DNA from 2 places in the Lactobacillus sp. OTU4228 genome. Region 2 is predicted to be linked to the other one. Evidence: predicted binding sites of a transcription regulator. Region 2 holds the regulator's gene; the other holds the start of a gene.
The links. Region 2 encodes NrdR, which represses ribonucleotide reductase genes. Its sites were predicted from a motif close to ACACNATATATNGTGT; they were not measured.
Positions count from the first base shown of each region.

Region 1: a site for NrdR is predicted at 11,244-11,259, ahead of nrdD (anaerobic ribonucleoside-triphosphate reductase). Genes of this name have one in related genera too.

Region 1 covers NZ_CDLD01000001.1:79,716-96,090, forward strand. Annotated here, with positions in the region: gene BN1206_RS00430 (universal stress protein) at 1-248, shown strand, start outside; gene BN1206_RS00435 (phosphate/phosphite/phosphonate ABC transporter substrate-binding protein) at 602-1,531, shown strand; gene phnC (phosphonate ABC transporter ATP-binding protein) at 1,561-2,334, shown strand; gene phnE (phosphonate ABC transporter, permease protein PhnE) at 2,334-3,125, shown strand; gene phnE (phosphonate ABC transporter, permease protein PhnE) at 3,125-3,937, shown strand; gene BN1206_RS00455 (DNA-3-methyladenine glycosylase I) at 3,985-4,557, opposite strand; gene BN1206_RS00460 (hypothetical protein) at 4,708-5,193, shown strand; gene BN1206_RS00465 (metallophosphoesterase family protein) at 5,249-6,646, shown strand; gene asnB (asparagine synthase (glutamine-hydrolyzing)) at 6,764-8,713, shown strand; gene BN1206_RS00475 (carboxylate--amine ligase) at 8,735-10,003, shown strand; gene BN1206_RS00480 (BspA family leucine-rich repeat surface protein) at 10,355-10,912, shown strand; gene BN1206_RS00485 (hypothetical protein) at 10,860-11,183, shown strand; gene nrdD (anaerobic ribonucleoside-triphosphate reductase) at 11,303-13,498, shown strand; gene nrdG (anaerobic ribonucleoside-triphosphate reductase activating protein) at 13,482-14,195, shown strand; gene BN1206_RS00500 (iron-sulfur cluster assembly protein) at 14,266-14,847, shown strand; gene BN1206_RS00505 (DUF438 domain-containing protein) at 14,847-16,055, shown strand; gene BN1206_RS00510 (MDR family MFS transporter) at 16,154-16,375, shown strand, end outside.
Region 2 covers NZ_CDLD01000034.1:88,003-104,377, reverse strand. Annotated here, with positions in the region: gene BN1206_RS07150 (type ISP restriction/modification enzyme) at 1-409, shown strand, start outside; gene BN1206_RS10145 (hypothetical protein) at 414-842, shown strand; gene BN1206_RS07140 (hypothetical protein) at 1,313-1,717, shown strand; gene polA (DNA polymerase I) at 2,016-4,679, shown strand; gene mutM (bifunctional DNA-formamidopyrimidine glycosylase/DNA-(apurinic or apyrimidinic site) lyase) at 4,688-5,518, shown strand; gene coaE (dephospho-CoA kinase) at 5,515-6,117, shown strand; gene nrdR (transcriptional regulator NrdR) at 6,120-6,587, shown strand; gene BN1206_RS07115 (replication initiation and membrane attachment family protein) at 6,590-7,939, shown strand; gene dnaI (primosomal protein DnaI) at 7,956-8,873, shown strand; gene thrS (threonine--tRNA ligase) at 9,155-11,089, shown strand; gene BN1206_RS07100 (hypothetical protein) at 11,247-11,774, shown strand; gene BN1206_RS07095 (ACT domain-containing protein) at 11,855-12,226, shown strand; gene BN1206_RS07090 (DUF389 domain-containing protein) at 12,233-13,483, shown strand; gene BN1206_RS07085 (aryl-sulfate sulfotransferase) at 13,581-15,278, shown strand; ribosomal protein L20 leader region at 15,332-15,443, shown strand; gene infC (translation initiation factor IF-3) at 15,470-15,997, shown strand; gene rpmI (50S ribosomal protein L35) at 16,026-16,226, shown strand; gene rplT (50S ribosomal protein L20) at 16,267-16,375, shown strand, end outside.

The DNA of each region.
Region 1 (16,375 bases), on a different contig from region 2:
ACTTCAACTTTGATGATGTTGATTACCACATTCGTTATGGTAGTCCTAAACGAATTATTTCTTACGACTTCATCAAGGACCACCACGATACTTTAATCGTAATGGGTGCTACAGGTTTGAACGCCGTTGAAAGAATGTTGATGGGTTCAGTTACTGAATACGTAAACCAACACGCTTTGGCTGATGTTTTGGTTGTTAAAACCGATATGGCCAACAATCCAGTTAAGCCAACTATGAAAAAGAACTAATATAAGAATAATCGTCAAATGATCCTAAAGTCATTGGCGATTATTTTTTTGAAAAAAGTTGCAAAATACCTTGATAGAACACGAATGTTTCTGGTATTATTTTATAAAATGAACGTGGAAATGTAATAAGGGGGAGTGAAAGACAGTGTTTATGCAATCAGAACAATTTATCGTAATGAATGATGTGTCTTTCGCTCGAAAAGACGTTTTTTCTGTTCGTTTAGTTATTAGAAACGTTATCAATTAGACTTAATTATTGATCGTCTTTGGCGACCCGTAATTAAGTCTTTTTTTGTGACGTTGGTAGTTTGTTTTATCACTATTTTTTATGTTTATGGAGGACATAAATTAAGATGAAGAGATTTAGAAGAATCTTGGTAGCGGTAGTTGCTCTTCTTGTAGCAGTAGTCGCAACTGCCTGCTCAAACAAGAGCAATAGTTCTAAGGGCGGCTATACCCCAAAGTCATTGACTATTCAATTTGTGCCAAGTCAAGCCGCAACTAAGTTGCAAGCTCGTGCAAAGCCTCTTGAAAAGATGCTTTCAAAGAGATTGGGTATTCCTGTTCACGTTTCTATGTCAACTGACTACAACACTGTTGTGGAAGCTATGAAATCAAAAAAAGTTGATGTAGGTTTCCTTCCACCAGATGGTTATGTTTTAGCTCACAAGCAAGGTGCAGCTGATTTGCTTTTGCAAGCTGAACGTTACGGCGTTAAGCAACCAGGTGGTAAAGCAACTAACCAATTAGTAAAGAGCTACCGTGCAGAAATCCTTGTTAAGAAGGGTTCAAAGATCAAGAACTGGAAAGACTTAAAGGGTAAGTCAATTTCAGTTCAAAACCCAACTTCAACTGCCGGCTACGTATTCCCAGTTGCTGAACTTAAGCAAAAGGGTTTGGACGTAACTAAGGATTGTAAGTTGGTTACTGTAACTGGTCACGACCAAGCTGTTTTGAACGTCTTAAACGGCGATACTGATGCAGCTTTCGTCTTTGAAGATGCACGTAACATCGTTAAGAAGGACAATCCAAAGATCATGAGTCAAGTTGTTCCAATTTACTTTACTAAGCCAATTCCTAACGACACTATCTCAGTAATTCCAAGTATGTCTAAGTCATTCCGTAAGAAGCTTGCTAAGGCATTCATCGCTGTAGGTAAGTCAAAGGAAGGTAAGAAAGTTATCGAAAGCGTATATAGCCACGAAGGTTACGCATACGCAAAGGATAGCGACTTCAACGTTATTCGTAAATACGACAAGATTGTTGAATCAACTAAGAAATAATAATTCAAATTAAGGGAGTTAACGATTAAATGGCAGATAAGCCAATGATCCAATTAAAAGATGTTTCCAAGATCTACGACAACGGTACTGTCGGTTTAAAGGACATCAACCTAACTATTAATAAAGGCGAATTCGTAGTAGTTGTTGGTTTGTCTGGTGCTGGTAAGTCAACTTTGCTGCGTTCAATCAACCGTTTGCACGATGTTACCTCAGGCGATATTTTGATTGACGGCAAATCAATTACAAGTGCCAAGGGCAAGAATTTGCGTGAATTACGTCGCGATATTGGTATGATTTTCCAGAACTTTAACTTGGTTAAACGTTCTAGCGTTTTGCGCAATGTTTTGGTAGGCCGCGTAGCTTACTACCCAACTTGGAAGACTACTTTTAACTTATTCAGTAAAGAAGATAAACAAAAGGCTTATGAAGCTTTGCAACAAGTTGATTTGGCCGATAAAGTTTATGCACGTGCTGACGAGTTATCAGGTGGTCAACAACAACGTGTAGCGATTGCGCGTGTACTTATGCAAAATCCAAAGATCATCTTGGCCGATGAACCAACTGCATCACTTGATCCACAGACTTCAGTGAGAGTCATGAACGACTTGAAGATGCTTAATGAAAAATATGGCATGACCGTAGTTGCTAACTTGCACAGTATCGAACTTGCACAACAATTTGGTGAACGAGTAATCGGTATTCGTGCCGGTCAAGTGGTTTACGATGGCAAGATGAAAGATACTCCTAAGTCTGTCTTCACTAATATTTACAATGGTGGTAACGGCAGCGAGGAGGAAGAATAATGCCTGAACAAATAAATCAATTGCCTAAGCGCAAGTTCAAAGTCATGAACTTGGTTTGGACAATCATCATGATTGCAGGACTATTTATTTCAATCAACGTCACTAACACGCACATTAGCGTCTTGTTTGAAAACTGGGACCAATTTGCTGATATCTTCGTGCAAATGTCTCACCCAGACTGGAGCTACTTGAACGTTGTTTGGCCTAAGTTGATTGAAACCATCAAGATGGCCGTTTTGGGTACCGTAATTGGATCTGTTGTCGCATTTATCTACTCATTATTGATTGCCCGTAATATTGTTAAGAATAAGGCTGTAACTGGCGTACTTCGTGTCATTATGAATATCGTCAGAACTATTCCTGACTTGCTTCTTGGTGCGATCTTCGTAGCTATCGTAGGTATCGGCCCAGTTGCCGGTATCTTGGCTTTGGCAGTCTTCACCTTTGGTGTGGTTGTTAAGTTGTTCTACGAAGCAATCGAAACCATTGATCCAGGTCCAATTGAAGCTTTGACTGCTGTAGGTGCAAACAAGCTGCAAATTATCCATTACGCAGTTATGCCACAAATCATCACTTACTTCATTTCATATGTTTTATACGCATTTGAAATCAACGTCAGAGCATCAACAGTCCTTGGTTATATCGGTGCCGGTGGTATTGGTCTTAACTTGCAACAAACTTTGCAAGTCTTCAATTACGCTCAAACTGGTACGATTATCATCGTTATCATCGTAGTTGTTGTTTTGATCGACTATGTATCATCTAAGTCACGGGAGGCGTTAATGAAATAATGGATACTACAATGAAAAAATTACCCGCTAAACCCGTTGACCGTAAGAAACAAGCAGCGCATTGGCTGATTGCGATAGCGACTGTTGTAATTATTGTTTGGTCATGTACCGGCATTAACTTCGGTGGTATTAAAGCTACTGCTGGTCAAATTGCTGGTGCGATCTTCGCCGGCATTTTCCATCCGGACTGGAGCTATGTTTACAATGGCTCAGGTGAAGACTTGATCTCACAATTATGGCAAACCATTTGTATCGCTTTCTTAGGTACATTTATTTCCGCAATCATTTCATTGCCATTTGCCTTCTGGGCAGCTCACACTAGACACAAGCATTGGTACACTTCGAGAATCGGTAAAATTGTTTTAGCAATTATCCGTTCATTCCCTGAAATTGTTCTTGCTTTGATGTTCATCAAGGCCGTAGGCCCTGGTTCTGCAGCCGGTGTTTTGGCATTAGGTTTCCACTCAGTTGGTATGCTTGCCAAGTTGTTCTCAGAAGCCATTGAAAACTTGGAAGAGGGACCAAACGAAGCTGTGATCGCAGCCGGTGGTTCTAAGTTCCACGTAATCATGTTTTCAACGATGCCTAACTTGATGCCAGCTTTGATTTCTAACACCTTGTACCGTTTTGATGTTTCAATTCGTTCTGCATCTATCCTTGGTTTGGTAGGTGCCGGTGGTATCGGTTACCCATTGATCATTGCACTTCAATATCGTCAATGGGACCGTGTAGGTATCATCTTACTTGGTATCATCATTATGGTTGTCATTATTGACTGGATTTCAGGTTGGATCCGTAAGAAGTTAGTTTAATTGTTAATGAACTCAAAAAGAGCGAAGATAATTCTTCGCTCTTTTTTCTATGCCCGGTATTTGAAATTGCAGCGCTCTAAATGATCGTTGATTAAGCCGATCGCTTGCAGGTATGAATAAACGATAACTGGCCCCACAAAGAAGAAGCCGTCTTTTTTCATTTGCTTAGAAATCTTCTTGGAAAGATCGTTTGAAGCAGGGACATCATCAACGATTTCGGGATGATGCATGATTTGGCTAGGGATGAAATTTTGCAGGTATTTGGCAAAACTGCCATGTTCTTCTCTTGCTGCTAAAATTGCTCGCGCATTTTTAATTGCGGCGTTTATTTTCAAATGGTTGCGAATGATGCCCTTGTCCTGCATGAGCATCCTCGCATCGTAATCGGTCATCTGCGCCACTTTTTCCACGTTGAAGTCTTTGAATGCTTTTCTAAAATTCTCGCGCTTATGCAAAATCGTGCTCCAGCTCAAACCTGATTGGAAAAGTTCAAGCACCAGCATCTCATAGAGATATTTCTCATCTAAATTAAGCTTGCCCCATTCGTGGTCATGGTATTCTTGCATTGCCTTGTCTTTAACGTCGCCCCATGGACAGCGGCTAATAATTTGATCGTTCATATTTTTCTCCTCAATCTATATTTTTACCCTACACTATTTATTACGCAAAAAATACCAATTTTTTTCTAAGAAATTTTATTTTTATGCATGAAATAGGGGCCTAAATAGCTTTTTTTGTTATAATTAGGGTTGAATTTTAAGGAGGATCATATGGAAAAATTAGATACCATGATGTTGGCTGACGATTTAGCCTTATCACAAGACAAGATTTTGAATGGTGAACAAGACTTTGATGCCGAAGCTGTTTACAAGGTGATCGACAACTTAGGCGTTTTAAATAATCCGATCAAGGATTATTTCGATATGACCGAAGAACAATACTACGAAGCAGAAAGCGATCATAAATTAACTTTGATTAAGATGGCAAACAAGTTAACTGATTTGCATGATCGTATTTTAACGAACCACGTTGACGGCTACGTTGATAAGGACGAAATCAATTTAACTTACAACCATGAAAATCCATATGAAGATGATTTATACGACCCAGCAACTGATTACCGGGTTATTGTGTACAGCTTGAAGGTTATTGGCGCAGTCCAAGCAATCGCTGCCAAGGATTTACAAGAAGTATTATCTAAAGACGCTGTATTATCAATAGGACTTGCTGCTTACGCTTTAGCACACAACGAATAAATTATTTGAGTCGGTTCGTGTTGGACCGGCTTTTTTTGTCTTTGAGGCGAAAAGAATGAATCTTTTTAAACAAACAAAAGGAATAGTTGATAGGATCATCGGAGCAAAAAAGCGTTCCGCAATCGAGAAAGAGGGGGGCTTGCTCGATCCGATGCAAAAATACACGACCATTGGCGAATACCATGTGGGACCAGAAGATGGTACGCCTGATGGCAAGAAGTTTGTCTTGACCGTTTATCAAGACAAAGATGGTGTTTTGCGTCAAGGCTTAAGCTCTGAGAATACAGCAGAACTCGCACCAGAATACGTGCGTAAATATAATGAAAAGCTGGGGCGTTTTCGTGCTTTCCGAAATAAAAAGACGGGCCGTCGCTATTTAGTAGAAGATTATCTTGATGATTTTACCAATGAAGTAAAAAAGCATATTCGTGAGGGTAGAAACTCAGTGAATATCGGCGTGATTACCGATACCCACTTTAAAGACAAGGATAGTATCGATTTTTACGGCTGGAATGGTTTGCAGCACGTACAAGAATTTTCTTACCTTGAAAAATCAGGTTTGCTTAACATGAAGGCCCACCTAGGTGATTGGATCGATGGATCTGATGCTGGTCTACTTGGCGAAAGCGAACTGATCAAGTTAAACAATTCGTTTAAGTCTGCTACGCTTCCTTACTTAAATATTAAGGGCAACCACGATGAAAATGATAAGTTTGACGAGCAACATGATTTGAAGGCTTCATTCCCAGAAAATGAGTTTGAAAATATCATGTGGCCTGACATGTACCGGCAAAAGAATATCCATTATATTTCACGCCAACATGGTGTAGCATACTTTGACTTCGATGATATCCGCGTCATTTCCGTTAATACGTCGGATTTGCCTTATGTTTTGAATAATAAGGGACAAAAGAAATACGATGCCAAGATTACTTTGGCCGTGCGTGAAGACCAAATTGAAGAGATCATCGAAATTCTGACTAGATCATCCAACAAGAAGATTATCTTCATGAGCCATGCCAACCCAATTAATCGCAAGGGCAGTAACGCCCTTAAATATAACGGTAGATCTTTGCATGAATTGCTCGTTGCCTTTAATCAAAGAGAAAAGGGCCGCATGCATGCTAGCGATGGTGAACCAGCAGAATTCCGTTTATCCAATGACTTCGACTTTACGCACGTAAAGAATGCGCGCATCATTGCCTACTTCTGCGGCCACCGTCACCGCGAAGATCAATATCGCATCAATGGTATCCAATATATTCTGTTTAATTGCTCAGCCTTAATGGGGCCAAAACATTCTTTAACAACCAAATTCAATAAGAACTTGAAGCGGCAGATCGACCACAGCAATGAAGCGGCCGGTTATATCGTTAACGTTGATTTGAAACGCCACCGCATTCAAGTCTTTGGCTATGGCGCTGCCGCAAGACGGCGAGTATATTTTATTTAGTTAAAGAAGAGTAAAGCTATTTGGCTATTACAAGTGTTTAGCTTATAATAAAAAGGTTAACGTAGAAAAATATGTATAGATAAAGTAGAGAGAATTTAGCTTAGGGGAAGTTTAAATATGTGCGGAATTGTCGCATTTTATGATCCAAAAATAAACGAAAAACAGGCCGTTATTGGCAAAATGATGGCTACGATCAAGCACCGTGGACCTAGTTCCGACGGTTACTACACTAACGATGAGGTTGCCCTTGGTTTCAGAAGATTGTCAATTATCGATCTTCGTGGGGGTACGCAACCTATTTATAATGAAGATAAAACTAGAGCAATTATCTTTAATGGTGAAATTTACAACTTTAAGCCATTAAGAGAACAATTAATTAAAGCAGGCCACACTTTCACTACCAAGGCCGATACTGAAGTATTGCTTCACGGTTATGAAGAATGGGGCATGGATGGTTTACTTAAGAAGGTACGTGGTATGTTTGCTTTCCTTATCTGGGATGACAACAACAAGACCCTTTATGGTGCACGTGACTTCTTTGGTATCAAGCCAATGTACTACAGCAACCAAGATGGCCACTTGCTTGTTGGTTCAGAACTTAAGAGTTTCTTGGAATATCCAAAGTTCAAGCGTGAATTGAACGTTGAAGCTGTTAAGCCATACCTCATGAACCAATACAACGACCTTGAAGAAACTTTCTTTAAGGGTGTTTACAGATTCCCAGCAGGTCACTGGTTCGAATACAAAGATGGCGAAATGAAGACCCACCAATACTGGGATGCTGAATACAAGGAAAACAGCTTAAGCTTTGAAGAAACTTTGAAGCGCATCAACGATGACTTGAAGGAAACTGTTGACTTGTACAGAAACGCCGACGTTAAGGTTGGTGCCTTCTTGTCAGAAGGTATCGACTCTTCATACTTGACCACTTTGCTTAACCCAGACGACGTTTTCTCAGTAAGTTTTGACGACTCAACTTACGATGAAGCTTCAAAGGCTAAGGCTTTAGCTGACATCAACCACTGGAAGTTCTTCAGTGACAAGGTTGACGCCGATGAAGCTATGCGTGATTTCCCAGAAATGCAATACCACATGGATGAACCTGATGCCAACCCATCAATCATCCCACTTTGGTACTTGTGTAAGTTGGCTCGTAAGCACGTTACTGTTGCGCTTTCTGGTGAAGGTGCCGACGAATTGTTTGCCGGTTATGTTAACTACGGGATGCACACCCATAATGATTTGATCAAGGTCTTCACTAGCGAACTTAAGAAGTTGCCTAAGAATAAGCAAGTTAAGTTGGCCCACAAGATTAAGAAGATGCCTAACTTCCCAGGTAAAGTTCACATGTACACCAATTTGGCTGAACCAAGTGAATTCTACGTTGGTCAATCAGTAATTTACGACATGGATTACCCAACTATCTTTACCTCAAAGGATGCCAACAGCATTTTGCAGCCAACTTACCGCAACAAGTTGACTGTTAACGGCATTTACCAAAAGGACTTCAAGAAGGTTAAGGGCATCGACAACGTTAAGCAAATGCAATACATCGATTTGCACCACTTCATGCTTAACGATATTGAACAAAAGGCCGACAAGATCTCAATGGCTCACTCACTTGAAGTTCGTGTGCCATATCTTGATAAGAAGATCGCAGAATTAGCTAACTCAATCCCAACTAAGTACTTGGTAAACCGTCATGATACCAAGTACGCACTTCGTAAGGCTTCAGAAAAGGTATTGCCTGACGAATGGGCTAAGCGTCCAAAGCTTGGTTTCCCAACACCAATCAAACAATGGCTTAAGGAACCACGCTTCTACAAGCAAGTACGCAGCTTGTTCGAAGAAGAATTCGTAAATGATATCTTCGATCAAAAGAAGATAATTAAGCTTCTTGATGACAACTACGAAGGCGATGGCTCACACAGAAGACAAATCTGGGCTATCTACACCTTCCTTGTTTGGTACAAGTTGTTCTTCGTAGATTACGAAAACACTGTTAAGAAGTACCAACATGTTCAACCTGAAGTTGCTAATTTGATTAAGCAAGGTAAGTTACTTTAATTTAGGGGATTATTGAAGATAATGAGTAAGAAATTTACACCAATTTTACTTGGTAGTGACATTAACGTTTATGGTATGGCTCGTTCATTCAACGAAGCATACGGCATCAAGGTTAAGGCAATGGCTGATGCCCAACTTGCCGCAACCCGTTATTCAAAGATTGTTGACGTAGAACTTCACCATGGTTTTAGCGCAGATCCAACTTTTATGGATGTTATGCGTAAAAAGATGGAAATCTACAAGGATCACAAGGAACCAGTAATTTTGATTGCTTGTGGTGATGGTTATGCGGAACTTCTTTCAAAGCACAAGGAAGAATTGAGCAAGGTATTTATCGTACCTTACATCGATTACGACTTGCTTGAAAAGTTAATTTCTAAGGAAGGCTTCTACGAAGTTGCCGAAGAATATGGTTTGCCGTATCCAAAGACTAAGATCATCACTATGGATGATTACAAGTCAGGCAAGTACACTGATGTGCCATTCCAATTCCCAGTAGAACTTAAGCCAGAAGACCCAGTTTCATGGCTTAACTGCCAATTCGAAGGTCGTAAGAAGACTTTCACCATCCACGATGAAAATGAATTCAAGGATATCGTAGGCAAGATCTACACCAATGGTTATACTGAAGACCTTATTTTGCAAGACTTCATCCCTGGTGATGACTCAAACATGAGAACCTTGAATGCTTACGTTGACAAGAACCACCAAGTTAAGATGATGTGCTTAGGTCACCCATTATTGGAAGACCCAACCCCACAATCAATCGGTAACTACATGACTATCTTGCCAGCATACGACGAAGAGTTATACGAACAAGTTCAAGCCTTCCTTGAAAAGTTGAACTACACTGGTATGGCTAACTTCGATATCAAGTACGATACTCGTGACGGCAAATACAAGTTCTTCGAAATCAACTTGCGTCAAGGTCGTTCAAGCTTCTACGTAACTTTGAACGGTTACAACTTGGCTAAGTGGTACATCGACGATTACGTTGAAGACAGCTTGAAGGATAAGGACACCGTATACGGCAATAAGTTGAAGTCTAAGCACGTTTTATGGATGGGTGTACCAGTTAAGATCTTTAAAGAATACGCCTTTGAAAACGAAGCTAAGGACACTGCAGAAGAATTAATTCACGAAGGTCGTTATGGTACTACTGTCTTTTACGACAAAGACCGCAACTTTAAGCGTTGGCTTTTGATGAAGTACATGTTCCACAACTACTACGCTCGTTACAAGAAGTACTACGAAGTAAACAAGGGTCAATACTTCAAGAAAAATAAGTAATTGAATATTTAAGAAAGCTTGGAAGTTATTTCCAAGCTTTTTTATTTTTGTTTCTATCCTTGGAATAAATAATTGATGATATAATGACAACGAATTTTTTCAAGGAGGAAAAAAGGATGAAAATTAAAAAGTTAGGTATTATTGCGGCAGCAGCTATTATGGGGATTTCTGTTGCGGCTCCAGCTACTAGTGTATAAGCTAGCCCATATTCAGATGCCTTTTTGGGGTCCTTTTAACGGTTATTTAGCCGGAAGAGCAGTAAATATTAATGACTGAGACTATGGTAATTTAAGCGATGGCAATGTTGAAGTAAAGACAAAGACTGGCGTTACCTATGTTGGCGATGTAGTCATTCCAAACACTGCTGATTTATCTTATGCCTTTGCTAGTTCAGGTACCTTGCAGAAGCTTGATGTTGGTGCTTTGGATACAACTGGCGTCGATAGGATAGCTCAAACTTTTGCGATGGATCATAATTTGGTTGAAATCGATGGTTTGGAAAATTGGGATGTTTCTAAAGTAACTAATTTTACTTCTACTTTCTTAAGTGATTATAAGATTCAATGTTTGGTTAACTTAAGTAACTGGGAAATTCAAGATAATGCTCATACGGATAATATGTTTAGCCCAAGTCGGGTAGCAACACCATTAATGGTTATTGTAAAGAGTGGCGCTCAAAATATTAATAGAGGTACTGATGTTTTTGGTAAAGATAATGCCCAACACTACTTATACAAAGTAGAAATCAACGGCCAAGTTGTTGAAACACTTCCAGCTAAAGCATTTAACTCTGCTGAAGAAGCTGTAAACGAAATTCAAAAGCATTTGGGCGAAATTGCTACTAGCAGAAACTCCTGTGACTCCGGCTCAACCAACCACGGCTCCAGTCAAACCAGAAAACAAGCCTAACAAGACTAAGGACAACGGTAAGACCGTCAAGCCACACGCAGAAAATGCAACCAACAGACATGGTAGAAAGTACGCTCCAGCAGTTGCAGTAAAGAACACTACTAAGCCACAAGGTACTGTATTGAATAACACACAAACCAAACAACATCCTCAAGCAACAGCTAAACCACAAGGTGTAGTGTCAGCTAACAAGAAACAAAATCAAAAGCCTTTGCCACAAACAGGTGCTAAAAAGTTGGGAAAAATTTCTCCCAACTTTTTTTCGTGCTAAAAATCTCTTAACAGCAGTCTTTTGCTAAATACAAGGTGTAGACGCCTTTATATGTATAGAATACAAGATATTGTGTTTTATGGTAAGATTGATTCATAAATTTAGAGAGGTTGATCTTTATGTTAAAGCAAGAATTGGAGCAAAAGCTAGAAACACCAACAATGTTCGTTAAGCGTGACGGCTCTAAATATCCGTTCGAATTATTCAAATTGGAAATGGTTATTCACGCTCTCGGCTTAGATGATGTTAAGACAATTATTTTAAGCAAGATTATGGACAAGCTTGATGATGACACCGTAACGGCACAAGATGTTGCGGCCGCATTTAGACAAAGCTTGAATGAACTTGGCTATATTGAAGCTGCCAAAAAGTATGTTGCTTACCGCAAGCACGACGTTGCCGAATGGGAAAAACAAATTGATACTAAGGACCGTTTGGAACGCTTAGTTCATAAAGACCCAACCATCGTTAACGAAAACGCAAATAAAGATAGTGATGTCTTCAGCACCCAACGTGATTTGACCGCTGGTACAGTAGGTAAGACCGTTGGTTTGACCATGATGCCTGAACACATCGCTAAAGCCCACCTTCGCGGCGACATTCACTGGCACGACTTAGACTACACTCCACTTTCACCAATGTCTAACTGCTGCTTGATCGACTTCAAAGAAATGCTTACCAACGGCTTCAAGATTGGTAATGCCTACATGGAAAGTCCTAACTCAATCGGCGTTGCTACCAGCCAAGTTGCCCAAATCATCACTAACGTAGCTTCAAGTCAATACGGTGGTTGTTCGTTTGACCGTGCCGATGAAGTTTTAGCTCCTTTTGCTCAAAAGAACTACGAAAAGCACTTAAAGGATGCTAAAGAATTAATTGACGATGAAGAAAAAGCAGATGCTTTTGCTAAGAAGCGTACTAAGAAAGACATCTACGACGCTATGCAAAGCCTGGAATACGAGATCAACACTATGTTCTCAAGCCAAGGTCAAACACCATTTACTAGCTTGGGCTTCGGCCTTGGTACTTCTTGGATTGAAAAAGAAATCCAAAAAGACATTTTAAGAATCAGAATTGCTGGTTTGGGTAAAGAACACAGAACCGCGATCTTCCCTAAACTACTCTTCACCCTTAAGAAGGGTCTCAACTTGCACCCAGGCGATCCTAACTACGATGTTAAGAAGCTTGCCATCGAATGTTCAACCAAGAGAATGTACCCAGACGTTTTGAGCTACGACAAGATTAAAGAAATCACCGGCTCATTCAAGTGTCCAATGGGTTGTCGTTCATTCTTACAAGGTTGGAAGGACAAGAACGGCAAGGAAGTTAACTCAGGCAGAATGAACTTAGGTGTTGTCACTGTTAACTTGCCAAGAATCGCTATGGAAAGTCACGGCGATATGGACTTGTTCTGGAAGATCTTCGACGTTAGAATGCAAACTTGCCACGAAGCCTTACAATTCAAGGCTCACCGCGTAACCGAAGCTAAGCCAGTCAACGCACCAATCCTTTACCAATACGGTGCATTTGGCAAGCGTCTTTCAGAAGATGGCAACGTTAACGACCTCTTCAAGAACGGCCGTGCCACTATTTCCTTGGGCTACATCGGCCTTTACGAAGTAGGTACTGTCTTCTACGGTTCCGATTGGGAACACAACAAGGAAGCTCACGACTTCACTGTTGAGATCGTTAAGAAGATGCATGACTTATGTGCTAAGTGGGAAGAGGAAGATCCTAACCACTACCACTACAGCTTGTACTCAACTCCAAGTGAAAGTTTGACCGACCGCTTCTGCAGACTTGATACTGCTAAGTTCGGCAAGGTTAAGGACATCACTGACAAGGAATACTACACTAACTCATTCCACTACGATGTTAGAAAGCACCCAACTCCATTTGAAAAGTTGAGTTTCGAAATGGATTATCCAAAATACGCTGCTGGTGGTTTCATCCACTACTGCGAATACCCTAACTTGAAGCAAAACCCAGCAGCTCTTGAAGCCGTTTGGGACTGGGCTTACGACAAGGTAGGCTACCTTGGTACCAACACCCCAATCGACAAGTGCTACAAGTGTGGTTTTGCCGGTGAATTCAAGGCTACTGCTAAAGGCTTCCAATGCCCAGTCTGCGGCAACCACGATCCACGTACTTGTGACTGTGTAAAGAGAACCTGCGGCTACCTTGGTAATCCTTTGAAGAGACCTATGGTTCACGGTCGTCATGAAGAAATTGCTCACAGAGTAAAGCACATGACCATGGGCTTGGTACGCGAAGAAGCTGAAGAGGAAACTAAAGAAAATGCCAAAGAAAGATAAAAACGATCAAGAAGGCCCTGACATTCGCAGCAGTTTGATCAAGGTTAATATTGATGGTGATACGGTATTTGTTGACTCAAATCAATATAAGCCTCAGGTCGATCATGCAAAGAAGTTGCTTAAGCAAAAGGCGATGCCTAAGAATCCTAAACCACAAGAATGGAAGAGTGAAGAGCATAGTTTGCACAAGATTGCGGACTATAAGCCGTTCAACTTCGTTGATGGTGAAGGTGTAAGATGTAGCCTTTACGTTTCTGGATGTTTGTTTGACTGTCCGGGTTGCTACAACTTGGCAGCGCAGAACTTCAACTATGGTCAGCCTTATACGCAAGACCTTGAAGACCAGATCATCAAAGATATGTCTCAGCCTTATGTGCAAGGTTTGACCCTTTTAGGTGGTGAACCATTCTTGAACACTTGGGTTTGCTTGAAAATTATCAACCGGGTGAGAAAAGAATTTGGTCATACCAAAGACATCTGGTCTTGGTCAGGCTACACTTGGGATGAATTGCAAAAGGAAACTCCTGATAAAAAAGAAATGCTGTCGAAGATCGATATCTTGGTTGATGGACGATTCCTTGAAGCAAAGAAAGATTTGACCTTGCAATTCAGAGGTTCAAGCAACCAACGAATTATCGATGTGCCTAAGTCACTCAAGGCTGGCAAAGTCGTTATTTGGGATAAATTGCAAAGATAGATAATAGATAAAAACAAGGGGTAATTGTAAAATTAGATTTACAGTTACCCTTATTTTGTGGAGAAAAATGATGAAAAAAGAAAAAATAGAGTTAGTTGATCAAATTATGACAGCCTTGCAAAAGGTCATCGATCCTGAATTGCAGGTTGATATTGTTAACTTGGGTTTGATCTATGGCATTGATATTGAAGGCACGAAGGCTACGGTAAAAATGACTTTGACGATCAGTGGTTGTCCATTGTCTACTTATTTGCAAGACCACATTAAACAGGCTGTATTGACCGTTAACGGCATTGATTCATGTCAGGTACGATTAGTCTGGTATCCTGTTTGGTCGCCTGAGAGGATGACTGAGGCCGCTAAGAAGCAGCTGGGGATGCTTGATGATCAAAGTGAAAAAGAAGAGATCGAAGATACTGAAAAAGAACAAAAAGTCATCGACTTTTCTGTGCCAATTAAAAAGCTGGCTGATGAATATCCTGATTTTATCCAGATTATGTATGACTGCGGTTTTACCAGAATTAAGATTCCAGGCTTGCTCAGCACAGTAGGTAGAGTAATGACGATTCCGCTTGGTGCACAAGCAATGAAGATCGATTTAAACAAGATTAAACAGGCTTTTGAAGAAAAGGGCTACAAGGTGATTGAATAATGGCGAATTTAAGTAAAGAAAGACAAGAGGCGCTGCTCAAGATCTTGCATTATATCCAAGATGGCGGCGATTTTGCGACAGCGAAGAAGATGTTTCAGGAGGCGTTCGATAAGGTCGACGTATCTGAAATTACGGCAGCAGAGCGGGAATTAATCGCACAAGGTTTGGATCCACGCAAGATTCAATATTTGTGTAACGTTCACGCTGATGTGTTTAGGGGCAATATCAAGGAAAACAAGGAGAATCCTGATTTTTCCATGCCAGGTCATCCGGTGAACACAATCAAGCAGGAAAACGTGGTTATCAAGTCGCTGGTCAATGACTTTTTATTGCCTAACTTGAAAAAGTGGGAAGATAACAAATCTGATGAAACCTTAGATAAAATCAAACAAGCATTGTCTGATTTAGCCACGATCGATAAGCACTATGCGAGAAAAGAAACCTCGCTTTTTCCACTAATGACCAAGTACGGCATCACTGCTCCGCCACAAGTAATGTGGGGCGTGGATGACAAGATTAGACGTTTAATTAAACAAGCAAATGAGATTGCTAATACTGATCCAATTGATGCAGAAAAATTAGATAAGGCAATCAAGGAAACTAGCCACGAAGTACTCGAGATGATCTTCAAAGAAGAAGACATCATGATTCCAATGATCGATGAAGTGGCATCCCCCGAAGATTGGGAAAACGTTAAGCAAGAAGAAAAGCAAATCGGTTACACCTTGATCAACCCACCAATGAATTGGAAGCCAAAAGCAGAACCAAAGGCTGCCGGCCCAATTTCGGTTGATAATCTTTCCAGCTTGTTCATTAACTTCAAGGAAGGATCATTGAATCTAAAACAACTGTCCGCAATTTTAGACATGTTGCCATTTGCTTTAACTTTCGTCGATGCTAACGACAAGGTAGCTTACTTCGGCGGCGGTGCGAATATTTTCCCTCATTCTAAAAACGCGATCGGCAACTCCGTCTTCTCCTGCCACACACCGGCCAGCAAGCCAATCATCGAGAAGATCTTCAAGGAATTTCATGAAGGTAAGAAGAACGAGATCTCATATTGGTTCACGCCAAGAAAGATGGGTAGAAAGCTCTATTTGCGTTACTACGCCGTCCATGATGACAATGATCAGTATCTGGGATGCCTCGAGGTGGCGCAAGATATCACCGACATTGAAAAATTGACGGGACAAAAGAAAACAGAATAAGTTAAATAGTTTACGAACAGTGTCAGCTTGGCACTGTTCTTTTTTTGTACTTCTTGATAAGCTAGACAATGGAGAAAAAGAACATTAGGGAGGCAAATATGAAAAATGCACATGGAAAAATTAAAACTGATGAAATTAAGTTAATTTGGCTGATCGTAGGTGAATTAGCTACTTGGATCGGTGCTAGTTTCATTTGGCCATTAACTTCTGTTTACTTAAACAAACAGCTGCACATCAGTCTGTCAATCATTGGTGTGGTCCTGTTCTGTAACTGTGCCGGCAACATCCTCGGCTCAATTATTTCAGGACGTCTTTATGAT
Region 2 (16,375 bases):
ATATATAAAAATTGGAAAAAAGTTAATCAATCTTCATCTAAATTATGAAAAAGTTCCTGTTTATGATAAAGTGACAATCGCTAAAACAGGCAATGATTATAAAGTAACTAAGATGAGAATTGATAAGAAATTCAAAGATAGATCAGTTATTATTTTTAATAATGATATTACTATATCTGATATCCCTAAGAAAGCATATCAATACATAGTAAATGGCAAATCAGCAATTGGATGGATTATTGATCAATATAGAATAAAAGCGGATAAAAAATCGGGTATTGTGGATGATCCTAATGAGTATAGTGATGATCCTAAATATATTTTTAATTTATTATTGCGAATTATTAATGTATCTGTTCAGACAGTTGATTTAATTAATCAGTTGCCTCCTTTAGCAATAGAGAAATAGTACCATGCCGATATTCACTAGATATAGATTAAGTGGCAAAGTAGTCGAATCTCGATTTATAGATTCAGATGAAATTACACAACACAAATATAGTATTCTAGGTCAAAAAGCTAGAATTACTACGAATGATGGTAAAGTCTACGAAGGCTTTGCAGATGAGCCTTATCATACTGGAGAAGGAAACAGCCTAACTTTAATGTGGTATGACACGGATTATAAAACAGGACATCTAAGAAGCAGTAATATGGTTACCATATTTATACCGATAGGCATTGTTGCTAAGATTGAAGCAATCTTATACAGTAATCCACGTTGGGGCCTTCCACCATTTAATGAATTTTTGTTTAGTAGTGAGATAAAGCGTTGTGAGTTTAAACCTGATGATGAGTTGAAACAATTTATTAGAGACTTTAATAAAAAACATCAAAAATAAGATTGATAAATTTCTACTTGTAACTACTATTCTTAGTTGATATCTTTTGATATAATTTTATGAGTAGAAAACAAATGTTTTGTTTAAAATCTTCATTTAACTCGTGAAAAATGTAAATAAATCCTGATAAAAACAGGCCGTTTGCAAAAGCTGCTTTTTTATCTAATCTAAGAGGAATGTAAATATAGCAAACAATGGCTTAAAGTCTTCACGACGTCAATTTTTTATCTAACTCAAGAGAATTACAAATAAATATATTTACAATAAAAAAGGCGATTCCTTAGTGGAAATCGTCCTTTTTTGCGTATACAGAACAATATGGAGTATTTAAAGCTAATTCATATACTAAGTTTAATTTACCAATTATCGTTACTGATCCCGATGAAATAAAAAATATAGATACCTTAACGGTCGGATTTAAGGCTATTAAAAGAACATTATTTAGAAATACAGATAAACAATCTTATTATGTGACTTATAATGTTAAGAATTTACTACAGGATTCACGTTTTAAGAAAGGATATAATAACGAAATAAAAATTTTCATTACTATAAGTGAGATTTTAAATAGTGAAAAACTAGAAGATGCTTTTTTGTATGATGAATTATCTAAGTTAGATATAATTCTGGGAGAGTTGAAGAATAGTGAAATAAGTGATCAAGCATTATCCGATATAGTAAATATGTATAAATACTTAATTGAAAATAAAACTATGCTTTCAGTTGAGGTGAAAAGTTTATTACGTGATATTATGAAAAGATCTACATTGGGTTTTGCCACTGAGAATTCTCAAAAAAGAAAAGACTTAATGCTAGAAATAAAAAAAGACTTTAGTAAAATTTCTGATAGAACTATAACGTCAACTAAATTTTAAGCTAAAAGTTTATATTTGATCTGATATAATAATTAAGAACCTAATTTTAAGATTGTTGTTAAAACAATTTTTAAAATTATGGTCGCATTTATATGAGTGCGTGGATTGAAATCAATATATGCTTTCTGTTATTCCTTTTAAAGCTAATTGTAGGCTAATCAGAAAGGTTAATATTTAAAGGCTCCATAAAAGTGGAGCTTTTTTCTTTTCGATTAAACTTCCTATTAAAAGATTACCCTTGAAACTGGTAAAATAGATAAGTAAGTATAGAGAACAATTTTTATAAAGGGGGAATAAAATGGCAGATAAAAAATTACTTCTAATCGATGGTAACTCTGTAGCTTTCAGAGCCTTTTACGCTCTTTATCGTCAACTAGAATCTTTCAAGAGTCCAGAGGGCCTGCACACTAATGCCATTTATGCTTTTAAGAATATGCTTGATGTCCTTTTGAAGGACGTTGAGCCAACCCATATTTTGGTAGCTTTTGATGCAGGAAAAGTCACTTTTAGAACAAACATGTATGGAGAATATAAAGGCGGACGTATGAAAACTCCAGAAGAGCTTCTCGAGCAAATGCCTTATATTCAAGAAATGCTTCATGACTTGGGTATTAAAACTTATGAATTGAAGAATTACGAAGCAGATGACATTATTGGTACTTTTGTCGATAAAGGTGAGAAGAACGGCTTTACTACTACTGTCGTGACTGGTGACCGTGACTTGACTCAACTAGCTTCTCCAAGCACTACTGTTGAAGTAACCAAATCAGGAGTTTCTCAACTTGAAGCCTACACACCTGAACATATGAAGGAAATTAACGGCGTCACTCCAACTGAATTCATTGATATGAAGGCTTTGATGGGGGATAATTCCGATAATTACCCTGGTGTAACTAAAGTTGGTCCTAAGACTGCATCACGTTTGATTCAAAAATACGGTTCCGTTGAAGGGATTTACGATCATATCGACGAAATGAAGAAGTCCAAGCTGAAAGAAAACTTGATCAACGATAAGGACAAAGCATTTTTAGCTAAAAAGTTAGCAACTATTGACCGTGATTCACCGATAACTCTGGATATTGATGATATAAAACGTCAGCCAGTTGATTATGAAAAGCTGCGTCAATTCTATGAAAAGATGAACTTCCGCAAGTTCTTAGCTGACCTAAATGCTTCAGGTGCTGGTCAAGATAGTACTGAAGTTGAAAAAGTAGAATACATCGTTTTAAACGACGACAACGTTAAGGATGTTAATGCTACTGAAGATGATACCATTGAATTTTACTTGGAAATGCTTGGTGCCAACTATCACCTAGCTCCTTTTGTTGGCTTCAGCTTGAAGATTAACGACAAGATCTACGTTTCAAGAGACGTTGAATTGCTTGAAGAAGATAACCTCAAGCACCTCTTAGAAGACGAAAAGATCAAGAAGAACGTCTTTGACTTAAAGCGGACCATGGTTGGGGCCCATCGTTTAGGCATTCACACTCACGGCCTTGATTACGACATGCTTTTGGCATCCTATTTGATCAATAATGAAAATAACTCTAACGACCTTGGTGAAATTGCTCACCTTTATGGTGATTACTCCGTTAAGACTGACCTCGAAGTTTATGGCAAAGGTAAGAGTGAACACATCCCTGATGACGATGATGAATTATTCAACCACTTAGCTTCCAAGGTCAACGCCATTGAATCACTCAAGAAGACTCTGCTTGAAAAGCTCAAAGACCACGAACAAGATGCCTTGTTTGATACGATCGAAATCCCAACCGCGCGCGTTTTAGCCAGAATGGAAATGAATGGGATGAAGGTCGAAGCAAGTACTTTAATTCAACTGCAAAATGAATTTGCCGTTAAATTGAAGGAACTCGAAGACAAGATTTATGGCCAAGCCGGTGAAAAGTTCAACTTGAACTCACCAAAGCAATTAGGTCACATTTTGTTTGAAAAGCTTGGTTTGCCAGTCATCAAGAAGACCAAGACTGGTTATTCAACTTCAGTTGAAGTACTTGATCAATTGAAGACGCAAAGCCCAATCGTTAGCGAAATTTTGGACTATCGTCAAATTGCCAAGATTCAATCTACCTATGTAAAGGGTCTGCTTGACGTCATTCAACCAGATGGCCGCGTGCACACACGTTACTTGCAGACTTTGACTGCCACTGGTCGTCTTTCCAGTGTGGATCCTAACTTGCAAAATATCCCTACCCGTACCGAAGAAGGAAAGCAAATCAGAAAAGCTTTCGTGCCAAGTGAACCAGACGGCTACATTTTCTCTTGCGACTACTCACAAGTTGAACTTCGTGTTTTAGCTCATGTTTCTGGTGATCAAAACATGCAAGAAGCCTTCAAGACCGGTTATGATATTCACTCACATACCGCGATGAAGATTTTCCACTTGGATTCACCTGATCAAGTAACGCCACTGATGCGTCGTCACGCTAAGGCTGTTAACTTCGGTATCGTTTATGGTATTTCCGATTACGGTTTATCCAAGAACTTAGGCATTTCTAGAAAACGTGCTCAAGAATTTATCGACAACTACTTCGAACAATATCCTCAAATCAAGGATTACATGGATAAGGCTGTGCAAGAAGCGCGTGACAAAGGCTATGCCGAAACAATTATGCACCGTCGCAGATACTTGCCAGATATTCACGCTAAGAAGTACACTGTGCGTGCCTTCGCTGAAAGAACCGCAATCAACTCACCAATCCAAGGCTCAGCTGCCGATATCATCAAGATTGCTATGATCAACATGCAAAAGAAGCTTGATGAATTGCACCTTAAGACCAAGATGGTTGTTCAGGTGCACGACGAATTGATTTTTGATGTGCCAAAAGACGAACTGGAAACAATCAAGAAGATCGTGCCCGAAGTAATGCAATCAGCAGTTAAGCTTGATGTGCCATTAATCGCTGATTCTGGTTGGGGCCACAATTGGTACGATGCAAAGTAGGTGATTAGATGCCTGAAATGCCCGAAGTTGAAACTGTACGAAGAACTTTAACTCCTTTAATTAAAGGAAAGACAATTGAAAAAGTAATTTTGTGGTATCCCAAAATCGTTGCGACCGATCATGACAAGTTTATCAATGAACTGCCAGGCAAAAAGATTATTCGCATTGATCGCTATGCCAAGTATTTGCTTATTCGCTTGAGCGACAATTTGACGATTGTTTCTCACCTGCGCATGGAAGGAAAGTATCACTTAACTACGCCGGAAGCGCCAAAAGATAAGCATGATCATGTGGAATTTATTTTTACCGACGGCACTGCCTTGCGTTATAACGATGTGCGCAAATTTGGCCGTATGCAGCTAGTTTTGACCGGAACCGAGCGACAAACAACTGGCATCGGTAAACTGGGCGTTGAACCCAATACGCCGGAATTTAATGAGCAGTATTTTTTGGGTAGTTTGAAGAGAAAAAAGAAGAACATCAAAAATGTCTTACTCGATCAAACTGTTGTGGCAGGTCTGGGCAATATCTATGTCGATGAAACCTTGTGGCAAAGCAAGATCCATCCCTTGAGTTTGGCTAACAAAATTCCTGCCGATAAAGTAGAAGATCTGCGTAAAAATATTAATGAAACCATCAAAATTGCCATAGAAAAGCGCGGTACAACTGTTCATAGCTATTTGGATGCAAACGGCGAAGTTGGTGGTTACCAAGAAATGCTACAAGTTTACGGTCACGCTGGTGAAGCCTGCCCTAGATGTGGCACGACTTTTGAGAAAATTAAAGTTTCAGGCAGAGGCACTACTTTTTGCCCACATTGTCAGGTGATATACAAATGACATACGTTTTAGCTTTAACTGGCGGGATTGCGACAGGCAAAAGCACCGCGGATCAATTTTTTAAAAAGCAAAATATTCCTATTGTCGACTGTGACGAAATAGCGCATGATTTAATGAAGCCAAAAAATGCTTCTTGGCAAGCAATTAAGGATAATTTTGGCGAAGAATATTTGAATGATGACCAAACGATTAACCGTAAAAAGCTCGGTCAATTAGTTTTTAGTAATAAAAGTGCGCTAAATAGACTAAATCAGTTGACTCATCCTCTAATTTTCGATAAAACAATACAAAAGATAACATCATATCAAAATGAAGATATGGTTATCCTTGATGCACCAGTTTATTTTGAATCTGGCTTAGATAAGAAGCATATTGCCAATAGTGTGTTGGTAATTACTTTGCCAGAATCTATTCAAATAGAGCGATTAAAACAAAGAAATAATTTAACTGATAAAGAAGCCAGAATGCGGATTAATAGCCAAATGCCGTTGTCTAAAAAAACACAATTGGCTGATTTTGTAATTGAAAATACTGGTACAATAAAAGAACTAGAAAGTAAACTAGAACAATTATTAAATAAAATCAAAAAAGAGGGATAGCTATGGAATGTCCAAATTGTCATCAAAATGCCTCCCGCGTTATTGATTCACGTCCTAGTGATGAAAACCGGGCAATTAGAAGACGTCGAGAATGTGAAAACTGTGGTTTCCGTTTTACGACCTTTGAGCGTATTGAAACGGCGCCTTTATTAGTAATTAAAAACGATGGAACGCGTGAACCGTTCAGCCGTAAGAAGATTTTGCATGGTGTAATGGCCGCAGGGCAAAAGCGTCCGATTAGTAGCGAACAATTCGAACAATTAGTTGACCATGTCGAAAATAAAGTTAGAAAACAAGGCGTAAGCGAAATTTCATCTAAGAAGATCGGTCAATACGTCATGGATGAATTAGCCGACTTGGACGATGTAGCTTACATTAGATTTGCTTCCATTTATCGTGAATTTAAAGATATGTCTAGCTTCATGAAGACGATGGAAGACATGATGGCCAAAAAGGGAAAGGGTAATTAGAAATGTTTGAGACATCTGATCCCAAGCATCTATATTATGTAGCCAATCGAGTTACGCTTTTTCCTGAAGACGAGCAAATATTGATCAAATTGTATCAGCCATTAGTTGGTGCTGTTGCGGTGGCTTTATATCAGACTTTAATCAGTGATTATGATCCATACGGCATTATTTCTGATTCTAAGGGTATTTATTCGCTGCAAGAACAACTGGATTGTAGCTTAAAGACGATGTTTACCTCGCTTCATAAATTAGAGGCCGTGGGGTTAGTTCAAACATTTTTGTCCGATAATGTTTTTAATAACGTCATCGTGTTTAAATTGCTTAAAGTGCCTAGTGCTGATAAGTTTTTCGCTACGCCGCTACTAGCGAGTTTGCTTAAGGAAAAAGTTGGCGAAGAAACCTTTCATGAATTAAGCCACAAGTTCGCTAAAGAAGCTAAGTTGCGGGAAAAGCCTATTAAGAATGCGCGCGATGTTTCGGCTAATTTCTTTGATATGTTCCGTTTGCCGGGGGATGAAGCAATCACTCCATCCAGCGATGTAATTGAGGCCGCCAAAGAAAACAAAGTTCATGAAGAAGAGGTGGCCCAAGTTAACGACAGGGATGCAATCGATTGGGACTTTATCAAAGAGCAATATGAGGTTTATCAAATTCCAGCTAGTGAAGTTGATAATAAGAAGAATCAAATTCGCTCTTTGATGCAGACGTATGGCTTGTCCGAAAAAGAATTCGTGGATGAGAGTTTGCCATGCCTTCATGGTTCGTATGAATTGAACATGCGCGACATTAGCAATACTTTAGCTGAGAACTACAAACGGATTAACACTAGAGAACACGTGCAAAAGCAGGTAAATGAAGGCCGTAAAAAGGCTTTGGCTGCGATTAAGGGCTTGGACGACAACGATAAGAAGTTGCTCAAGGAAGCCAATGAAAGCTCACCCGCTGAGTTTTTGTATAAGATAAAAACAGAAAAGGGCGGTATTGCCAGTGCAGGCGAGCGGCAGATTATCAATAATTTGCACACCCAGTATGGTTTGCCAGAAGATTTGATCAATATTCTGACCTATACTTGTTTGACTTACGATACTGTAGTGAACTCAAACTTGGCCTACAAGATCGCTAACGACTGGCTCCAACATGGCGTTGCAACCGCGGTTCAGGCTTTGCAGTACGTGAAGAAACGTCGCGATAGTTTTGGCAATGGCAATAATAGAAGATCTAGAAGAAACTATAACTATCAAAATAAGCGCGTAGAAAAAGGCACCGATTGGAGCAAGAAGAAGGTTGATACCAATTCCGGTATTTCTACTGCGCAATTGAAGAATTTGTTTAAAGATTTGAACAATAAATAAGAAAGCAGGTGAATAAATGGAACCGATAGGCAATGTGATCAAGCAAATTGTTAAACAGCGCAATTTAGGCGATGAAAAGACTTTGGAGAATCAAGCCTTGCATGATCCTGATGTGCAAGCTTTTCTTAAGCAAAATGCGGATAAAATCGATCAAAAGATGATTCGCAATAGCATGTCGAATCTGTACGAATTTTATTCACAAAAAACGCATCCCAACAAGGTGATGGCCGGTTATGCACCGCAGCTATTTTTAAACGGCAAGGTAATCGACATTCGCTATGCACCGACAAGAGCTAAGATCGCACAAGACCGTAAAAAGGCAGCGCAAAGACGGCTGCAGCTCATTGATTTGCCTGCTCGTTTGCATGACGTTAGTTTAAGTGAAATTGACGTTACAGACGATCGGAACAATGTTCTTGCTTTAATTTATGATTTCTTGAAGAAGTATAAAAAAGACCCGCACCAAAAGGGACTATATCTTTCAGGTGATTTCGGCGTTGGTAAGACCTATATTTTGGCAGGACTTGCTAATTATGTCGTTACCAACATGAATAAAAACGTCATTTTCTTGCACGTGCCAACATTTATTGCCGGCCTTGCTAGTCACTTTGACGATAATAGCCGAATTAGCTTGCAAGAAGAAATCCGTAGATTATCCGAATGCGATTTGCTTATTCTGGATGATATTGGGGCCGAAAGTCTCAGCCAATGGTCACGTGATGACGTCTTAGGCGTAATTTTGCAGGCAAGAATGGATAATGTTTTGCCAACCTTCTTCTCATCCAATTTAGACATGGAAGCATTGCAGTCACACTTTGAAGAAACGCGTAATGCGACCGACCCAGTTAAGGCGAGAAGACTGATGCAGCGTGTCCGCTTTTTGGCTAAAGAAATTGTGGTGCCAGGACCTGACCGCAGAAATTCTTTGCATTAATTTTTAAAAAGGTCTTGCATCCCCAGCTCGAATGCGTATAATTGAAACTAACTAAACGAGACATGATGAACTTCGCTTCAGAGAGAGGGACCTAGTTCTGGAAGTCCTTCATTAGAGGCTCACCCCAATCGTTTATTCCCAAAGTTAAAATTTTAGGTTGGATACCTTTATCAATCCGAATATAAGAGGTTAGACACACGCTAACCTGAATTTTGGGTGGAACCACGCAATTAACGTCCCAGTGCGATTGAGCACTGGGATTTTTTTTTGGAGGTAATTTTATGAGTTTTTCAGTTACTTTACCAGACGGCTCAAAGAAAGAATTTGACAAAGCCGTTTCAGTTAAAGATGTAGCTTCATCAATCGCAACTTCACTTGGAAAAGCTGCTGTTGGTGCTAAGGTAAATGGCCAAGTTAAGCCACTTGATTACGAAATCGATAGCGACGTTGAAATTGCTATCCTTACTGATAAAGACGAAGAAGGTTTGGATATCTTAAGAGCAACTGCAGCATTTGCACTTGAAGCTGTTGCTAAGAAGAAGTACCCAGAACTTCGTTTAGGTGAACACGTAGCTGACGAAGGTGGCTTCTACGTTGACACTGACAAGAAGGACCAAATCAAGGTTACTGAATTGCCAGAACTTGAAAAGGCTATGGAAAAGCTTGTTAAGAGTGGTCAAGCAATTGAACACGTTGAAATGGACAAGTCAGAACTTGAAGATATCTACAAGGACGACCCATACAAGAGTGAACTTTTGAAGAAGGTTGAAGGCGACAAGGTTGACGCTTACAAGTTAGGCGACTTCGTAGACTTTGGTTTTGACGCATTACTTCCAAACACTGGTAAGATCAAGCACTTCAAGCTTTTGTCAGTAGCTGGTGCTTACTGGTTAGGTAAGTCATCAAACCCAATGCTTCAAAGAATCTTCGGTACTGCATTCTTCAAGGAAGCAGCATTGAAGGATGACTTAAAGCGTCGTGCAGAAATTAAGGAACGCGACCACCGTACTATCGGTCGTGACCTTGACCTCTTCTTCGTAGATCCTAAGGTTGGTGCAGGTCTTCCTTACTGGATGCCAAAGGGTGCTACTATTCGTCGTGTTGTTGAACGTTACATCATCGACCGTGAAGTAGCTGATGGTTACCAACACGTTTACACTCCAGTACTTATGAACCTTGACGCTTACAAGACTTCAGGTCACTGGGCACACTACCGTGATGACATGTTCCCACCAATGGACATGGGTGATGGCGAAATGCTTGAACTTCGTCCAATGAACTGCCCATCACACATCCAAATTTACAAGCACCACATTCGTTCATATCGTGACTTGCCACTTCGTGTTGCTGAACTTGGTATGATGCACAGATACGAAAAATCAGGTGCTTTGTCAGGTCTTCAACGTGTACGTGAAATGACTTTGAACGATGGTCATACCTTTGTAGCTCTTGATCAAGTTCAAGACGAATTTGCTAAGATCTTGAAGTTGATCATGGACGTATACAAGGACTTCGACATTACTGATTACTACTTCAGACTTTCATACCGTGATCCAAAGAACACTGAAAAGTACTTTGCAAACGATGAAATGTGGGAAAGAAGTCAAAAGATGCTTAAGGGTGCTATGGATGACCTTGGCCTTGACTACGTTGAAGCTGAAGGTGAAGCAGCATTCTACGGTCCTAAGCTTGATATCCAAACTAAGACTGCTTTGGGTAACGACGAAACTATGTCAACTATTCAACTTGACTTCATGCTTCCAGAAAGATTTGGCTTAACTTACGTTGGTCAAGATGGTGAAGAACACCGTCCAGTTATGATCCACCGTGGTATTGTTGGTACTATGGAAAGATTCATTGCTTACTTAACTGAAATTTACAAGGGTGCCTTCCCAACTTGGCTTGCTCCAATCCAAGCTGAAATCATCCCAGTTAACAACGACGCTCACGGCGAATACGCCGAAAAGGTTCGTCAAGAACTTGCTAAGCGCGGCTTCAGAGCAGAAGTTGACAACAGAAACGAAAAGATGGGTTACAAGATTCGTGAATCACAAACCCAAAAGGTACCTTACACTTTGGTATTAGGTGACGAAGAAATGAAGAACGGTAGCGTAAACGTACGTCGTTACGGTACTGACGAAGAAATTTCTAAGAGTCTTGACGACTTCATTAACGAAATTGATGCTGATGTTAAGTCATACTCACGTGAAAACTAATTAAATAAATAGTTAATTAAGGCACTTCATGAATATTCATGGAGTGCCTTTTTTACGTCATAATTTTGTAACATTTGTAAAATAAATGTAAAATTCAATGCTTCATCAAGCATTTTTGTGGCATAATATCTGTAAAGATTTCTGTGGAGGATTTAAGATGAAAAAGAAATTTTTATTATTACTTAGTGCATTTTTATTAGTTCTTGGTTTGGCAAGTGTATCATCAAAGACTGATGCTGCAACAATTAAAGCAACCGATTGGGGTGCAAAGAAAGCATTTACTACACCTAAGAAAACTCGTGGTACTTGGTACTACAGGGAAGACAAAAAGGTAAAGAAATTCAAGATTACAGCGTACACTATTGATGGAGTTAAATTATATAAGGACTTAAACGGAAAGACTTCAGATAAATGGGTCAATAAGCTGATTAAGGCTGATAAAAAAGCAAATTATAAATTAGCTGATAAAGTTGGTGAATCAGCATGGGCTTGCCATACAATTAAGTACCATAAGATTACTGGATTTAATGCTGACGGCTGGCTTGCAGGTAGCGGAGATGGGTTTTACTATGTTCCCGTTAAAAAGAATGTTAAAGGAAAGAAAGTCAATGCTTTGCGTGTAGGTGAAGGTGCTGGAAATTATCTTTCATACTATGCTTACAAGAGTAGAAAATTAGTTAAATAAAGTTTAATGAAAAGGAACGAAGTGTATCCATTTCGTTCCTTTTTGTGTTTTAATAGGAAAAATGATAAAGGAGAGTATATATGAAATTAACTATTAAGAAGTTGCCATATCAATTAACAGTTTGTCAATTGAGTGATATTAAAGATTTAAATTTTAAAAATGATTTTTATTTTTTTGCCAAGACTGATGAAGAATTATCTTTAGTCTGCGAAACTAAAAATGCTCCAAGCAAAACGATTAATCGGGAAGATGGTTGGCGTGCATTCAAAATAGAAGGACAATTAGATTTTTCATTAATTGGAATTTTAGCTAAAATTGCGCAATTATTAGCAAATAATGGTATTTCTATTTTTGCTGTGCCAACTTTTAATACTGATTATGTTTTAGTTAAAGATAATAATTTTGATTCAGCTATAAAAATTTTGTCAAAAAATAATTATGAGATTAAATAAGAAAAAATGAGTAGAAGAAACTATTTAAGCCCACAATTTCTTACCAAAATAAGTGATGATGGCACCTTAAATATAGAAAGCTTAATTATTTTAACTTGTGCGATCTTTATTGCAAGTATCGGGTTAAATGTGAATTCAACAGCTATAATTATTGGTGCGATGCTTATTTCACCTTTAATGGGTCCCCTTTTAGCCATCGGTACAGGATTGGCGCTGTATAACACCAATATTTTACGAAAAGGTGCCATTTCTTTATTAGCCGAAATTATTATTAGCTTAATTGCTTCAACCATTTATTTTCATTTTTCTCCGTTGACTTATGCTAGTCAGGAAATTATTGCTCGAACATCACCTACTATTTGGGATGTAATGATTGCCTTTTTTGGTGGTAGTGCAGGTATTATTGGAGCACGGAAAAAAGGTGCAAATAATATTGTTCCTGGTGTAGCGATAGCAACGGCATTGATGCCGCCGCTTTGTACCGTTGGTTATTCAATTGCAGCCGGAAATCTTAAGTATTTCTTAGGTTCAAGTTATCTATTTTTGATTAACTGCGTTTTCATTACCCTTACAGCATTTTTAGGTGTAAAAATCATGAAGTGGCTAAGTCATTCAGCAGGTCAACCTGGACTTAGTTTCTTTCGCAAGCCAACTTTAAAAGAAGTAGGAATAGTCATGGTAGTAATTATTTTGATTATTCCAAGTATCCTTTCAGCCGGTCATATGGTAAATAAGACTTTGGTTGATCAAAATGTGCAAAATTTGGTTGCCAATGAATTGGGCGATGTTAATTTAATCAAGGAAAATGTTGATTCGCAAGAAAAGACTATTAATCTTACTGTGTCGGGTAATAAGATTAGTGCTAAGAAAATTCAAGCGGCCAAAGCTAACTTGGACGAATATAACTTAAAAGGTTATTCCTTGAATATTGTGCAAGTGGCACAAGTAAATCCTAACGCGGAGAATCAATTAGATAGACAAGTAAATAATATTATCAATCAACGTCAACGCGAACAAGAACAAGCAAATGAGAAGAGACAGCAAGAACAGGAAAAGCATAATCAAGAAATTCAAAAATTGTCTCCTGCAATTTCTTCTGTTACTACGGTAAGTGATAATAAAAATAAGCAAATTACTTTGGTGGAGTTAAAGAAAGATATTTCTGCCAAAAAGAAGAAGGCCTTAGTAAAACAAATCAAGAAAAAATATCCAAATATTAACTTAGTAGAGTTTGTGCAAGAAAGCGAGAAAGAATAAGCGTTAAATTATTTCTTAAGTCGTTTCTCTGTTAATATTTTGTAATATACGAATATTAGAATGAACTTGATAGGTTTATTTTAAAGGAGAAATTTTGATGAAAAGTAATGGAATTTTACTCGCACTGGCAATGAGTTCGTTCATGCTGACGACACCTGTTGTGATGTTGCATGAACAATCGAAAACAGTTTTAGCACAAAAGAAAAATGGAAATGCTAAGAAAACTAAGTTAAGTGACAGTCAAATCATTAAAAATTTAGGTGTCAAAAAAGTAGCAAATCCAAGTAATGATGCTCTGACTACCAAATATGCAAATATTGTAAAAGGCCAACAGTATACTTGGGAAAATCCTTATATTAAGGTCAATCCTTATGAAAATTCGCCGCTGACAGCGTTAATGATTTTTCATACTGATCAACCTACCAAAATTAGTTATAGAGTAATTGGAAAAACAGCCAATACTACTATTAAAAATGAAGTTAAAGGTTATCAAACGAATCATCAAGTACCTATCGTAGGTCTATATGCTGGGTATGATAATTCTGTTGAAGTAACAATGACTGATCAATTTGACAATAAACAGACCAAGACAGTTAAGATTAAAACAGCTAATTTACCTAAATGGATTAAAAGTTTTCCAATTAATGTCACTGTTAAAGACAAGACTAAGATGAGCTTAGGCTCAAATGAATTGACTGTTTTAAACAGGACCACTAAGCAAACCTTTGCTGTAGACGGTGATGGAGAAGTACGCTGGTACTATTTACGCTGGAATGAGCATATTTTTGAACAATTGAATAATGGTCATATTCTCTTGTTCAATAAGATTAAATCCGGTGATGAAAAGTATAATATGTTGGTTGAAACTGACTATTTAGGTCGTGTATATCGTCAATTCAGTTTTGATAAAACCTTGGGTGGCAGTTATGCTGGAACCGCTGGCTTATCATTGGTTCACCATGATGTGGCAGAAATGCCCAACGGCAATTGGCTCTTAACTGTTGATGATGGCAGCAAGTATGTAGAAGATACGATTGCTGAACTTAATCCTAATACTGGTAAAATTGTTAAAGTAATTGATTTTAAGAAGATTTTTCCAGAATCAATGTACAAAAAGAGCAAAATCAAAGCCAATGACAATACTAGTAGCGGATTAGGACTAATGGATTGGCTGCATATTAACACCATTGATTATGATGCCAAAACTGGCAATATTTTATTGTCTGCGCGTAACCAAGATATTATTTGGTCAATGAATTATCAAACTAAAAAGATTAACTGGATTTTTACTAGTAAGCCGGCTAAGGAGTGGCCTAGTTCATTCCATAAATATCTGTTGAAGCCAAGCAAGGGGACAAAATATCCAGGTGGTCAACACGGAATTTACTTGTTAAAAGAAACAGGAAGTAAATTAGATATTTTGCTTTATGATAATAATATTGCTGTTACTAACGGTGATAAGAAGCAAAGTGGCAAGTTTTCTGCTGCTACGGAATATCAAATTGATACTAAGAAAAAGACCATTAAACAAGTTTGGAGTTATGGCAAGAATTTAGGTAAACAAAACTTTACCGAAGTTATTGGTTATGCACAACGCTTGAATAATGGTAATACTTTGATTAATTTTGGTTTTAAAAATACGGGTAAAGAAAGCAATATAATTGAAGTTGATGCCTATGGAAATCAAGTCTTTAATTTGACTATTACTAATAGTCCTAAAGATATGACATATGTATATCGTGCATATCGGATGCAATTTTATCCTGATAATTATGTTTTTGATGCAACTAAATAATTGCACATCATGTATTGACGCAGCCGGTTTAAACGCGTATAATACACCTAGTTGAGAACAAGAAGAAGCTCCCGCTTCTCGCCTAAGTTAAATTAACCTCTGGGCTGATCGATATTTTCTGTTGATTAAAGGCGGGTGATACTTATCCCGCCTTTTTCTTGTCCTCGAAATTAACACGGAGGTGAACAGTTATACCAAGAAGTTTAATCTTAAACGATAGAATTCGCGCACGCGAAGTCCGTTTAATTGATGAAGATGGTAAGCAAGTTGGCGTCATGAACAAGATGGAAGCCTTACGTCGCGCAAGCGATGCTGGTCTTGACCTTGTTTTGATTTCACCAAATGCCAAGCCACCTGTAGCACGTATCATGGACTACGGTAAGTACCGCTTCGAACAACAAAAGAAGCTTAAGGAATCCCGTAAGAAGTCCAAGACAGTTAGTGTCAAAGAAATTCGTTTGAGTCCAACAATTGAAGGCAACGACTTCGAAACGAAGTTGAAGCACGTTCGTAAGTTTGTTTCTAAAGAAGGAGCTAAGGTTCGTGTATCAATCCGCTTTAGAGGTCGTGCCATCACTCATAAGGAATTAGGTCAACAAGTACTTGAGAAGATGGCTGAATCAACTTCCGATATTGCTAATGTAATTAGCAAGCCTAAGATGGAAGGTCGTTCAATGTTCTTAATGCTCGCACCTAAGAGTGAAAAGGACAAAAAATAAAAAGTAGTTAATTGGAGGAAATAGAAATATGCCAAAGATGAAAACACACCGCGCTTCTGCTAAGCGTTTTAAGAGAACTGCAAATGGTGGTTTAAAGCGTCACCACGCATTTACTGGCCACCGTTTCCACGGTAAGACTAAGAAGCAACGTCGCCACTTGAGAAAAGCTGCTATGGTTTCAAGCAGTGATATGAAGCGTATCAAGCAAATGGTTGCTCAAATGCACTAGTTATTTGTTCTTGAAAAGACTATAGTAGGAGGAAATTTAAATGCCAAGAGTTAAAGGTGGAATTGTAACACGTAAACGTCGTAAGAAGGTCATGAAGCTTGCCAAGGGTTACCGTGGCGCAAAGCACATGCAATTTAAGGCTGCAAGCA